Regions from separate parts of the Streptosporangium sp. NPDC053982 genome, predicted to be linked through region 2. Evidence: riboswitches for the same ligand, from Rfam matches in the RefSeq annotation. Region 2 holds a riboswitch; the other holds the start of a gene.
The links. Region 2 has a riboswitch for glycine ahead of gcvP (aminomethyl-transferring glycine dehydrogenase). Riboswitches for the same ligand answer to the same signal wherever they lie in the genome.
Positions count from the first base shown of each region.

Region 1: another riboswitch for glycine. It lies ahead of gcvT (glycine cleavage system aminomethyltransferase GcvT); the one in region 2 lies ahead of gcvP (aminomethyl-transferring glycine dehydrogenase).

Region 1 covers NZ_JBVJKQ010000009.1:134,880-141,613, reverse strand. Annotated here, with positions in the region: gene ACZ6W9_RS17905 (hypothetical protein) at 1-1,857, opposite strand, end outside; gene ACZ6W9_RS17900 (L-serine ammonia-lyase) at 2,068-3,444, opposite strand; gene gcvH (glycine cleavage system protein GcvH) at 3,523-3,912, opposite strand; gene gcvT (glycine cleavage system aminomethyltransferase GcvT) at 3,909-5,000, opposite strand; glycine riboswitch at 5,034-5,128, opposite strand; glycine riboswitch at 5,129-5,227, opposite strand; gene ACZ6W9_RS17885 (hypothetical protein) at 5,411-6,388, shown strand; gene ACZ6W9_RS17880 (hypothetical protein) at 6,396-6,731, shown strand.
Region 2 covers NZ_JBVJKQ010000005.1:376,873-383,606, reverse strand. Annotated here, with positions in the region: gene ACZ6W9_RS11420 (FHA domain-containing protein) at 1-56, shown strand, start outside; gene ftsR (transcriptional regulator FtsR) at 83-733, shown strand; gene ACZ6W9_RS11410 (bifunctional nuclease family protein) at 812-1,282, shown strand; gene ACZ6W9_RS11405 (MerR family transcriptional regulator) at 1,427-2,047, shown strand; glycine riboswitch at 2,063-2,155, shown strand; gene gcvP (aminomethyl-transferring glycine dehydrogenase) at 2,316-5,171, shown strand; gene ACZ6W9_RS11395 (tetratricopeptide repeat protein) at 5,382-6,161, shown strand; gene ACZ6W9_RS11390 (hypothetical protein) at 6,163-6,489, opposite strand; gene ACZ6W9_RS11385 (alpha/beta hydrolase family protein) at 6,599-6,734, shown strand, end outside.

The DNA.
Region 1 (6,734 bases), on a different contig from region 2:
ACCGCCATGCTGGGGGTTGCGCTTAAAGAAATCGAAGGGCTCGCCCGGATCCGCGTCCGGTGGGTCAAATGCGACCGGCTGCGGATCTCGGTGACCTGCGGGCCGTCGTCGGACCTCGCGAAGCTCGTCGCGCGGCTGAACCGCGACGCGGTCGGCAAGGTGCGCCGGACGGTCGGAGACGACGATCTCGGGGCGGTCGTCCGGCTGCACGTCGGACGGCGCTGACCCGCCGGACCACGACCCGGCCGGTACGGCGGGCGTCGGCCGGTCCGCCCACGGATCCCGGTCTCCCAGGCTCGGGTAGGCATCGCGGGACGGGCTGAAGAACGTGCCGGGACGCGCGTCGGCCGCCGCGGCGACCGGGATCGGATGCACGAGCCGGTCGCTCCGCCCGGGCGCGGGGAAGGCCGGCACCTCCGGGCCGGACGCGCCCGGGGTCTCCTCATCCGCCGCACGAGGTCTCCTGGAGGTCCGGGAGAAGGCCAGCCCGGCCGCCAGGCAGGCGAACGGCAGGGCGGGCACCACGTACCGGTGGTCGAAGGCCGCGATGAACGGCGGCAGCGCCAGCAGCGTCGCGCCGGCCGCCCACGGCAGCAGCACGGCGCCGCCGAGCCGCCGGATGCGCGCCAGGACGCCGACCAGGCCGATCAGCACGATCGCGGCGATGAACGGGCCGCGCAGATAGCCGTACCGCTGGTAGTCGCGGAGCAGCCCGGCGTACGGCTCGGCCAGCACGGGCCGGCCCGAGACGCCCTGGTAGGCGGCGGTGATCTGCTCGGCCGTCCGGCCCCGGGAGGCGGCGCCCTCCGGGAAGGGCCTGGCCGTCTCCGGGAAGACGTAGGCGCTCTGCGGGCCGGGGGCGGGGTAGACGCGGCGGTTCCAGTCGAAGATGTGGGCCACGTCGGCCAGTCCGGTGCGCAGGAAGTCGAGGGGCTGGGCCCTGATGGCCTGGGCGGCGAAGTCGCCGGCGAGCCGGTCGCGCTCTGCCCAGCTCCCCTCGATCTCGTTCAGCGGGGAGGAGCCGTCCCAGATGTACGCCGGTGGGGCCTTGCGCTCGCTCACCGGCTCGTCCGGGCACAGGACGGCCTCCGGACCGGCCGGTCTGATCTTCGGGCAGTCGGCGAAGGTGAGCGTGCGCGCGTACAGGAAGGCGTTGCCACGGGTCAGCCCGTAGGAACCGTACTCGGAGTGGAACCAGGCGGCGTAGGCGCCCAGGCCCAGCGCGGCGGCCACGGCGGTGGCGGTGACCGCCCGCCAGCCGGCCCGGCGGATCACCAGGCAGACGAGGACGACGGCGGTCAGCGGCAGGCCGATCGTCCGGGTGACGGTCGCCGCGGCCAGCAGCAGTCCGGCGAACAGGGCGGCCGGGACGCCCGGCCGCTCCCGCCGCAGCAGCAGCGTGACGGCCAGCACCGCGAGGAACTCCATCAGGGAGTCGGCCATGACGAGGTGTTCGAGCTGGACCTGGTGGACGTCCAGCAGGACCGGCAGGGCGGCGAGCGTGGCGCCCCAGCCGGGCAGGCCGCCGGGGCGGCGCAGCACGAGGTAGACGCAGACCGCCGTGGCCAGGCCGAGGAGGTGCTGGACGACGACGACGGCCGGCACGCTGGACAGGGGGTGCAGCAGCCACAGGAACAGCGAGTATCCCGAGGGCCGCGACTCCATGGGCCGCGGGTCGAGGCCGCCGTTGAGGTAGACGAAGGAGTCGGCCCAGAACCACAGGGCCGGGCGGTAGCCGAGCACGGCCAGGGCCCGCAGCGCGCCCCCGGCGAGCAGGGCGGCCAGGAAGACCCAGTGGGCGCCGAGAAGGCGGAGAAGGCGCGGGGAACGGCGGTCCGGACGTACTCCCGCTGACACCTTCCGACCTCCGGGTCCATCTCGGGTGGAAGGCTCCTGCGGCCGGAACCTCCGCGACGAGCCAACCAGCATAGGCCGCCCGGCGGAGATCAGGTGCGGAAAGGCGGCTTTTGCGCTGATTCTGCCGATTCTGATGATTCGATGGTCATGCGCCGGAGACCTTCCCGCACGGTGACCTGCGGAGACGTGCGCGCGGCCTGCGGTGGCGGCTCAGCACTCGATGACGTTCACCGCGAGGCCGCCGCGGCTGGTCTCCTTGTACTTGTCGAGCATGTCCCGGCCGGTGTCGCGCATCGTCTTGATCGCCTTGTCCAGCGGGACGAAGTGCCGGCCGTCGCCGCGCAGCGCGATCCGGGCGGCGGTGATCGCCTTGATCGAGGCCACCGCGTTGCGCTCGATGCACGGGATCTGCACCAGTCCGCCGATCGGATCGCAGGTCAGGCCGAGGTTGTGCTCGATGCCGATCTCGGCTGCGTTCTCCACCTGCTCCGGGGTGCCGCCCAGCGCCTCGGTGAGCCCGGCCGCGGCCATCGAGCAGGCCGACCCGACCTCGCCCTGGCAGCCGACCTCGGCGCCGGAGATGGAGGCGTTCTCCTTGAACAGCACGCCGATCGCCCCGGCGGTCAGCAGGAAGCGCACCACGCCGTCCTCGCCGGGCGTCGGCGTGAACCGGTGGTAGTAGGTGAGCACGGCCGGGATGATGCCCGCCGCGCCGTTCGTCGGGGCGGTGACGATCCGGCCGCCGGCCGCGTTCTCCTCGTTCACCGCCAGCGCGAACAACGTGACCCAGTCCATCGCCTGCAGCGGGTCCTGCCCGGACGACTCGCCGCTGAGCCGCCGGTGGAGCTGGTGGGCCCGGCGGCGGACCTTCAGCCCGCCGGGCAGCACGCCCTCCTTGTCGATGCCGCGCCGCACGCACTCGCTCATGACGCGCCACAGGTTCAGCAGGTCGTCGCGGATCTCCTGCGCGGAGCGGCCGAACGCCTTCTCGTTCTCCATCATCAGCCCGGAGATCGACAGGCCGGTCTCGGCGCAGTGCGCCAGCAGCTCGGCACCGGTCGTGAAGGGGTACGGCACCGCGGTGTCGTCGGGCTTGATCCGGTCGGCACCGGTGGCGTTCTCGTCCACCACGAACCCGCCGCCCACCGAGTAGTAGACCTTCTCACGGAGCGGGTCACCCGACTCGGAGAAGGCGGTGAAGCGCATGCCGTTGGGGTGGTGCGGCAGCGAGATCTTCCGTTCGAAGACGAGGTCCTCGCCGATCACGAAGGGGATCTCGTGCGCGCCGTACAACCGGACGGTCCCGCTCTCGCGCATGGCGGCCAGCCGCTCGTCGACGGTGTCGACGTCCACCAGCTCGGGCTTCTCACCCGACAGGCCGAGCAGGACGGCCTTGTCACTGCCGTGGCCCTTGCCGGTCAGCCCGAGCGAGCCGTACAGGATCGCCTCGACCCTCGCGGTCTTCTCCAGCAGCCCGTCCTGGGCGAGGCCGCGGGCGAACCTGTGCGCCGCGGCCATCGGGCCCCCGGTGTGCGAACTGGACGGGCCGATACCGATCTTGAAGAGATCGAAGACGCTGATCGCCATTGATCTGGTCCTTGCTTGCGTCGCCGCGACCACGCGAGCCCCCATGGCCCGCATGGTCACGGCACTGTTGGGAGGAGGTCAGGACTCACCGGAGGTGAGCACGCCGTACTCCTCGGCGGACAGGAGGTCCTCGGGCCGGCCCTCCATACGGACGCGGAAGAGCCAGCCCTCGCCGTAGGGGTCGCTGTTGACCAGCGACGGGTCGTCCACGACCAGGTCGTTGACCTCGACGATCTCGCCGCCCACCGGGGCGAAGATGTCGCTCACCGACTTGGTGGACTCGACCTCGCCGACCGCGTCACCCGCGGCGACGGTGGAGCCGACCTCGGGGACCTGCACGTAGACCACGTCACCGAGCGACTCGGCGGCGTAGGCCGTGACGCCCACGGTGAGGGTCAGGCCGTCGTCGATGCCCGCGACCCACTCGTGCTCCTTGGTGTACTGCAGGTCATCGGGAATGCTGCTCACTTTTTCCTCCTGTAGAAAGGCAGGTCGACGACCTCGACCGCTTCATGGGTACCCCGGATGCTCACGGCCAGACCCTCGGAACGGTCACCGTCCACGTAGGCCATGGCGATGGGCCTGCCCAGGGTCTGGGACGGGGCTCCGCTGGTCACCTCGCCGACGACGGCGCCGTCACCGGCGACGACCACCGGGTAGCCGTGGCGGGGCACCCTGCGGCCGGTCGCGATCAGTCCGACCAGGCGGCGCGCGGGCGGGACGTCCCTGAGAGGCTCCAGGGCGGCCCGGCCGACGAAGTCGCCCGGTTTGTCAAACCTCACCACACGGCCGAGCCCGGCGTCGAACGGGGTCAGCCCGGACGTCAGCTCGTTGCCGTACAGCGGCATGCCCGCCTCCAGGCGGAGGGTGTCGCGGGCGGACAGGCCCGCGGGGATGAGACCGTGCGGGGCGCCCGCCTCGGTCAGCGCCGACCACAGCGCCTCGGCGTCACCGGCGGCGACGAACAGCTCGAAGCCGTCCTCGCCGGTGTAGCCGGTGCGGGCGATGAGCGCCCGGACCCCGGCGACGGTCGCGGGCAGGCCGGCGTAGTACCTCAGGCCGTCGAGGTCGGCGTCCGTGAGCCCGCCGAGGATGGCGCGCGAGTTCGGGCCCTGCACCGCGACCAGCGCGTACTCCTCGGAGCGGTCGTCCACCGCGGCGTCGAAGTCCTTGGCCCGATCGGTCAGCTCGGCGGCGACCCGGGGGTAGTTGGACGCGTTGGCGACGACCATGAACTCGTCGGCGGCCAGGCGGTAGACGATCAGGTCGTCCAGCACGCCGCCGTCCGGCGAGACGATCATGGTGTAGCGGGCGCGGCCCGGCTCCAGCGCCGACAGGTGGCCGACCAGCGCGTAGTCGAGGGCCTCACCCGCCTGCGGGCCGGTCACGAAGATCTCACCCATGTGGGAGAGGTCGAACAGGCCCGCCGCCTGGCGGACAGCGTTGTGCTCGGCGGACTCGCTGCCGTAACGCAGCGGCATCAGCCACCCCGCGAAGTCGGTCAGGGTGGCGCCGAGAGCCTCGTGGACACCGCGCAGCGGCGTGGGTCGTGACATGTTCGCACCTCAGGCAGGGGACGGATGAGAGCATCCTCCCCCTCTGTCATCGTTGCCTGAGAGCTTCGCCCGATTTTTGCCGGACTTTCACCTTCGGCGAGGCCGTACGGCCTGCTTTCCAGAGGTCACCTACCCGCACGGTCCTTTGCCTTGAGAGGTTCGCGGGGAGGGCTTGCTCCTTCAGGGGTCCTGGCCTGGATGTCAGGACTCTCTCCCGCACGGGTTCATCGGTGCCGTGGCCAGCCTAACCGGCGGCACCCGCCGAGCGAAATCCCTCACGGGGACTCACCGGGAACTCACCGGGGACTCACGGGGGCTCGCGGGGGACTCGCGGGGAAACGTCCGTCTCCGCCCGGCCGTACGGCGGGGCGGCCGTGTCGCATGGGTTCCTTGCATAATCTGATGAATCGATGGACGACTTCTTCCGCGAGAGGATCCTTGAGACGGGACGGCTGCCGCTGTTCTGCTTCTTCGTCGCGCTGATCGCCGCGTTCGTGCTGACCAGGATCAACGTCCGGCTGATCCGGGCGAAGATCGGCTGGTTCGGGAACGTCAGCGTCGGTGACATGCACATCCACCACGTGGTGTTCGGCGTGGTGCTGACCCTGCTGGGCGGGGTGGCGGGGCTGGTCGTCTCGGGCCTCTCCCAGGGCTGGTACGCCGTGACGGCCGCCGTGTTCGGGGCGGGGGCCGCCCTGATACTGGACGAGTTCGCGCTGATCCTGCACCTTCGCGACGTCTACTGGGAGGAGGAGGGGCGGGCGTCGGTGGACGCGGTGTTCACCGCGATCGCGATCACCGGCCTGCTCCTCACCGGTCTGCGCCCGCTGGTCTGGGAGAACTCCGACGGCACGCCGCGTGGGGCGTGGCTCACCGCCGGCGTCATCGTGGCGAACCTCGCGCTGGCCGTGGTCACCCTCCTCAAGGGGAAGATCTGGACCGGCCTGGCCGGTCTGTTCCTGCCGCCGCTGCTGATCGTGGGCGCGTTACGGCTGGCCCGTCCGGGCTCGCCGTGGGCGCACTGGTTCATGGCGCCCGGCTCCCGGCGGCCCCGGCCCCGGAAGATGGCCACGGCGGTGCACCGGGAGAGGCGCTGGCGGCGACCGGTCATCCAGGCGAAGATCGCCTTCCAGGAGTTCGTCTCCGGCCGGCACGACCTGCCCTCCACCCGCCGCCTGGTCAGGCTCCAGGAGCGCCACGAGCACCCTGCGGGTCAGGAGCGCGTCACGGGCCGGGAACGTGCCACGGGCCGGGGACACCACGAGGGCGCCGCGGGCCGGGACGGCCGCGAGCAGAGCCGGGACGACCGCGGGCACACCACGGGCCGGGGACGCCATGAGGGCGCCGCGGGCCGGGACGGCCGTGAGCACACCGCGAGCCGGGAGTGACCCGGCCGTGAGCGGACTTCCGTCCCGCTGGGAGGGCGTGGCGCACCGGGTGCCCGACTCCCTCGCCGACCTGCGCGGCCCCGCCACCGGGGTGGTCAGCCTGCCCGTCCACCTGGCCTGGTCGGGCCTGACCGAGTTCGACCTGGGGAACCGGCTGCTGCGGATGAGCCTTTACCGGACGGTCATCACCGGCGGCGGGCGCGAGGACGCCGAGGCGTACCTCAACGCCGGGATCCTCCTCGCCGACTGGCCCCTGCTGCGCCGTGGCCTCGGGCCGAGTTACCGCGGAGCCTGGGAGGGCAAGATCTCCGCGTTGGGACGAGCGCGAGCCAGGTGGGAGTGAGCA
Region 2 (6,734 bases):
TACAGATCGGCAAGTTCCGGCTGGTCTTCCTCACCCGCGGCGCCTCTGGAGGATGATGAGCTCGCAGGCCGCTCGTGCGCACATGAGCATCGGGGAGGTGCTCGCCCTGCTGCAGGGCGAGTTCCCCGACGTCAGCATCTCCAAGATTCGCTTCCTGGAGGGCGAGGGGCTGATCGAGCCGGAGCGCAGCCCCTCCGGCTACCGCAAGTTCACCTACTCCGACGTCGAGCGGCTCCGCTACATCCTCAGCGAGCAGCGTGACCGCTACCTCCCGTTGCGCGTGATCAAGGACCGGCTGGAGGCGGCCGACCGCGAGGAGCGGCCGGTCGCCCCGCCCCGGGCCCTGCCCGACGAGCCGGTCAGGGAGGTCCGCCTCACCCGCGCGGAGCTGCTGACCGCCGCCTCGCTCTCCGAGGAGGCCCTGACCGAGCTGGAGGACTTCGGCCTGGTGGAGGCCGTGGCCCGCCACTACGACGCCGAGGCCCTGGCGGTGGCCCGCAGCGTCGGCGCCCTGGCCGCCTTCGGCCTGCACGCCCGCCACCTGCGGGCGGTCAAGGCCGCCGCCGAGCGCGAGGCCGGCCTGGTGGAGCAGGCCATCGCCCCCCTGCTGCGCCGCCGCGGCCCCGGAGCGATCGCCGAGGCCGATGAGACGGCCCGGGAGATATCCGGGCTCCTGCTGGAATTACACGCCTCGTTGCTGCGTTCCGGCGTTCGAGGGGCCCTGGGCCGGTGAGCCCTGGCCGGACGGCCGAAGTCCCCCGGATGTTACGTTGAACGAACCGGTCGAAATCCAGCGAAGATGGAGCAGCCCGTGTTGCAGATGGAGGTCGTGGGCGTTCGGGTTGAGATGCCTTCCAACCAGCCCATTGTTCTGCTCAAGGAGGCACATGGGGAGCGCTATCTGCCGATCTGGATCGGCATGACCGAGGCCACGGCGATCGCCATGGCCCAGGCCGACGAGCCGCCACCGCGGCCGCTCACCCATGACCTCTTCCGCGACGTGCTCGACGCCTTGGACGTCCAGTTGACCACCGTCAACATCGTCGCCCTCCGGGACGGCATCTTCTTCGCCGATCTCGTGTTCTCCAACGGGACGGAGGTCAGCGCCCGCCCGTCGGACTCGATCGCCCTCGCGTTGCGCACCGGAGCCCGCATCTTCGCCAGCGAGGACGTGGTCGCCGAGGCCGGGGTGATCATCCCCGATGACCAGGAGGACGAGGTGGAGAAGTTCAGGGAGTTCCTTGACACAATCACGCCCGAGGACTTCGGTCGCGCGGGGTAGGTATTTCGGTGCATTTACGCTTCACGACGCGCCGGGTGGGGTCGTTGACTGGGCTTGGCCCCGAGCCTACGGTGCAAGTGAACCCCGGGGCCGCGCGTAAACCCCCAGATCAGGCCGCGGGATGAGAGAAAGCCGGAGGTCCGCGTGGCGGTCAGCAGCGGCGAGGGTAGAAACGCCGATCAGGATGACCCGAAACGGCGCGGGGAGGCCTGTCAGCGCGCGGGCGAAGAGGGTCTGCTGTTCGACGGGGCGCCGGTGAGCCCGCCCGCCGACGTCGGTTACCGCGGCCCCACCGCCTGCGCCGCCGCCGACATCACCTACCGCCAGCTCGACTACTGGGCCCGCACCGGGCTCGTCGAGCCCACGGTCAGGGCCGCCCAGGGCTCAGGTTCCCAGCGACTGTACGGCTTCCGCGACATCCTCGTCCTCAAAGTCGTCAAACGCCTCCTCGACACCGGCGTCTCCCTCCAGCAGATCCGCATCGCCGTACAGCACCTCCGTGACCGCGGGGTCAGCGACCTCGCCCAGATCACCCTGATGAGCGACGGCGTGAGCGTCTACGAGTGCACCTCGCCCGACGAGGTCATCGACCTCCTCCAGGGCGGCCAGGGCGTCTTCGGCATCGCGCTGGGCCGCGTCTGGCAGGAGGTGGAGGGTTCCCTGGCCGATCTGCCCGGCGAGCGGGCGGAGGCGTCCCACAGCCCTTTAGGAGATCATCAGGCGGATGAGCTGGCCCGCCGTCGCAGAGCCCGGCGAACCGGGTAAAGTTGGTCTGGCCGCAGACACCGTGCGGGAGAGACCCCGGCTCGACCGGGGCGCCGAAGGAGCAAACCTCCCCGGAATCTCTCAGGCACCCTGTACCGCACGGACGAGGCGACTCTGGAAAGCAGGTGCGCCCGCCAGGCGTGTCTCACCGACGGTGAAAGCCCTCCCCGGCGGGGAAGGTGAAGCTCTCAGGTGGAGATGACAGAGGGGGAGACCCGGCATACGCCCGCGCTCAGCGCCGGTCTCCACCAGCCTCGGGAGGCTTTCCATGACCGACCTGTCACCGCTCGGTGAGCTCAGCTCCCCGCCTTTCTCCACCCGTCACATCGGCCCGGCCGACGCAGACCAGGCCCGCATGCTGGAGACGGTCGGCTTCGCCTCCGCCGCCGACCTCCTCGCGGTGGCCGTGCCGGAGGCGATCCGTATCGCCGACCGGCTCGACCTCCCTCCGGCGGCGAGCGAGCCGGAGGCCATCGCCGAGCTGCGCGCCCTCGCCTCCCGCAACACCGTGCTCACCTCGATGATCGGCCTGGGTTACCACGACACGATCACCCCGGCCGTCATCCGCCGCAATCTCCTGGAGAACCCGGGCTGGTACACCGCCTACACGCCCTACCAGCCGGAGATCTCCCAGGGCCGCCTGGAGGCCCTGCTCAACTTCCAGACGGTCGTGGCCGACCTGACCGCCCTCGACGTCGCCGGGGCCTCCCTGCTCGACGAGGCCACCGCCGTCGCCGAGGCGATGACCCTGGCCCGCCGCGCCGGCAAGGCCGCCTCCAACGTGTTCGTCGTCGACGCCGACGCCCTGCCGCAGACCAAGGCCGTGCTCGCCACCCGCGCCGAGCCGCTCGGCATCGAGCTGGTCGAGAGCGACTTCACCGCCGAGCTGCCCGACTGCTTCGGCGTGCTCGTGCAGTACCCGGGCGCGAGCGGCCGGATCAGGGACTTCCGCTCCGTCGCCGACGCCGCCCACGCCCGCGGCGCCCAGGTCGTCGCCGCCGCCGACCTGCTGGCCCTCACCGTGCTGACCGCCCCCGGTGAGATGGGCGCCGACATCGCGGTCGGCTCCACCCAGCGGTTCGGTGTGCCGATGGGCTTCGGCGGCCCGCACGCCGCCTACATGGCGGTCCGCGACGGCCTGCAGCGGCAGATGCCCGGCCGCCTGGTGGGCGTCTCCCAGGACGCCGACGGCCGCCCCGCCTACCGCCTCGCGCTCCAGACCCGCGAGCAGCACATCCGCCGGGAGAAGGCCACGAGCAACATCTGCACCGCGCAGGTGCTGCTCGCGGTGATCGCCGGGATGTACGCCGTCTACCACGGCCCCGAGGGGCTGCGCAGGATCGGCCGCCGCGTCCACCGCCACGCCGTCGTCCTCGCCGAGGGCCTGCGCCAGGGCGGCGTCGAGGTCGTCCACGACGCCTTCTTCGACACCGTGCTGGCCCGCGTCCCGGGCCGGGCCGCCGAGGTCGTCGCCGCGGCCCGCGACAACGGAGTCAACCTGCGGCTCGCCGACGACGACCACGTCGGCGTCTCCTGCGACGAGAGGACCGAGCTGCCGCACATCGAGCGGGTGCTGGCCGCCTTCGGCGCCGGCGGCGCGGTCCTGGCCGACCTGGACGCCTCCGCCCACGACGCGCTGCCCGCAACCCTGACCCGGACGAGCGACTTCCTGACCCACCCGGTCTTCCACAGCCACCGCTCCGAGACCGCCATGCTCCGCTACCTGCGCAGGCTGCAGGACAGGGACATCGCACTCGACCGGTCGATGATCCCGCTGGGCTCGTGCACCATGAAGCTCAACGCGACCACCGAGATGGAGCCGATCACCTGGCCGGAGTTCGCCGGCCTGCACCCCTACGCCCCCGCCGAGCAGGGCACCGGCTACACCGAGCTGATCGGGCAGCTGGAGGGCTGGCTCGCCGAGGTCACCGGCTACGACGCCGTGTCGATCCAGCCCAACGCCGGTTCCCAGGGCGAGTTCGCCGGCCTGCTCGCCATCCGCGCCTACCACCGGGCGCGCGGCGAATCCGGCCGCGACGTCTGCCTCATCCCCTCCTCCGCGCACGGGACCAACGCCGCCAGCGCCGTCATGGCCGGCATGCGGGTCGTCGTGGTGGCCTGCGACGACGACGGCAACGTCGACCTCGGCGACCTCGCCGCCAAGATCGAGAAGAACCGCGACCGGCTCGCTGCGATCATGGTGACCTACCCGTCCACGCACGGCGTCTACGAGGAGGGCATCACCCGGATCTGCGAGCTGGTGCACGAGGCCGGCGGCCAGGTCTACGTCGACGGCGCCAACCTCAACGCGCTGGTCGGCCTGGCCAAGCCGGGCGAGTTCGGGGCGGACGTCTCCCACCTGAACCTGCACAAGACCTTCTGCATCCCGCACGGCGGCGGCGGTCCCGGCGTCGGGCCCGTCGCGGTCCGCGCCCACCTCGCCGAGTACCTCCCCGGGCACCCGCTGCGCGACGGCTCGCCGGTCGGCCCGGTCTCGGCCGCGCCGTACGGCTCGGCGGGCATCCTGCCGATCTCCTGGGCCTACATCCGGATGATGGGCGCCGAGGGGCTCCGGGCGGCCACCGAGCAGGCCATCCTGTCGGCCAACTACCTCGCCCGCCGCCTGGCACCGCACTACCCGGTCCTCTACACCGGCCGCGAGGGCCTGGTTGCCCACGAGTGCATCGTGGACCTGCGCCAGATCACCAAGGAGACCGGTGTGACCGTGGACGACGTGGCCAAGCGCCTCATCGACTACGGCTTCCACGCGCCGACGATGTCCTTCCCGGTGGCCGGCACGCTGATGATCGAGCCCACCGAGAGCGAGGACCTGGCCGAGCTCGACCGATTCTGCGACGCCATGATCGCGATCCGCGGCGAGATCGCCAAGGTCGCCTCCGGCGAGTACGACAAGAAGGACAACCCGCTGCGCAACGCCCCGCACACCGCCGACTGCCTGGTCACCGACGACTGGGACCACCCCTACGGCAGGGTTGAGGCGGCCTACCCGGTGTCGTCGCTGCGCGAGGACAAGTACTGGTCGCCGGTCCGCCGCGTCGACCAGGCCTACGGCGACCGCAACCTGGTGTGCTCCTGCCCGCCGCTGTCGGCCTACGAGGACTGACCTGCTCATTGCGACACTGCGTGTCGCGGCTCGGGGGCTCTTGAGCCGGTGTCTTCCCTCGTCGCTCCGCCGCTTCGCGGCTGCGTTCCTCAGTCCAGACACCGGCGCCCCCGAGCATGCTCATTGCGAAGCGAAGCATCGCAATGAACACCGCGGGGCGCCCCGAGTCGTTAGGCTCGGGGCGTTTCCCTCACCCGGAGAGGACCCCGCATGCCAGAGGTGGACACGCGTCCCTTGGAAACGGCCCGCAGACTGGCCGAGGACGGCGACCTGGACGCCGCTGCGGCGATCTTCGCGGATCTCGCCGCCGACTCCGCGGGGCCCGATCGCGCCCAGGCGGCGGTGGGACTCGCGGTGGTGCTGGAGGAACGCGGCGACGTGGCCGGCGCCCGATCGGCCGCGCGCACCGCGCTGGCGACCGGGCATCCGGAGTTCGCCGCCCAGGCCGCCTGCCTGCTCGCCCGCAGCTTCGAGCGCGAGGAGCTGCCGGACCAGGCACGGGCCGCCTGGCAGGCCGCCCTGGGCATCGGCAACCCGGCCTACGTGCCGTTGGCGCACATGGCCCTGGCCCGGCTGGCCACGGGGGAGGAGGAGGCCGAGGAGGCGCTGCGCGCCGCCCTGGCCACCGGGGACCCGGAGATCGCCTCCCGGGCGGCCCAGCGGCTGGCGGAGTTCTTCCTCCAGGAGGGTGAGGCGGGGCAGGCCGCCGACGCGGTCCTCACCGCGCTGGCCGTACCCGACGTCGCAGACGCCGCCCGGCTGCGGGTGCTGCTCGGCATGGCGCACCTCGACCTGGCGTGCGCGGAGTTCGCCGCCGCCGTCGAGGAGGAGGGCGACGTGGAGACCGGCGCGCTGGCCATCGAGCTGCTGGCCCGCACGCTCCCGCTCCGCGGCCGCGACGAGGACGCCGAGCGGGTGTGGCGCTACGGCCTGGACGGCGACGCCGACCTCGCCGACGAGGTCCGCCTCCGTCACGACCGCGATATATAGGTCAGGTGTGGGGGCGGCGGCGGCCCAGGGCGTGGGCGAGGTTCACCGCGATGATGCCGCCCCAGGCGAGCAGCAGGCCCGCCGTCCCCGCCTCGCCCGCGGCGATCGCGGTCAGCGGGACGCCGATGCCCAGGGAGCCCAGTGCGATCGACACCGAGCCGTCGCCCCTGCGCCGGTTCCCGGGAGGTTGAGGGCCGGCGTCCGCGGCGCGTAGCTCGGCCCGGACGCGGGCGGTGATGGTGGCGTCGATCCGGTCGACGAAAGACTCCACCAGCGCGGCCTCGTACTCGGGGCCCAGATCGCGGCGGGCCTCCAGGGTGGCGCGCATGTCCTGTCGGATATCGTGATGCTCCTGCACACCCTGATTCTCTACCTGATCCCGGCTCCCGGGATCGGCCTTTAGGACGACATCTGTGTCCCCGCGTCAAGCGACCGCCCTGGAGATCCCGACCCCGCACGGCCCGGCCCTGGCCGAGATCGGCGAGGTCGCCCGTCCGCGCTTCCTGCTGGTGCTCACGCACGGCGCGGGCGGCGGGGTGGAGGCTCCCGACCTGCTGGCCGTACGGGACGCCG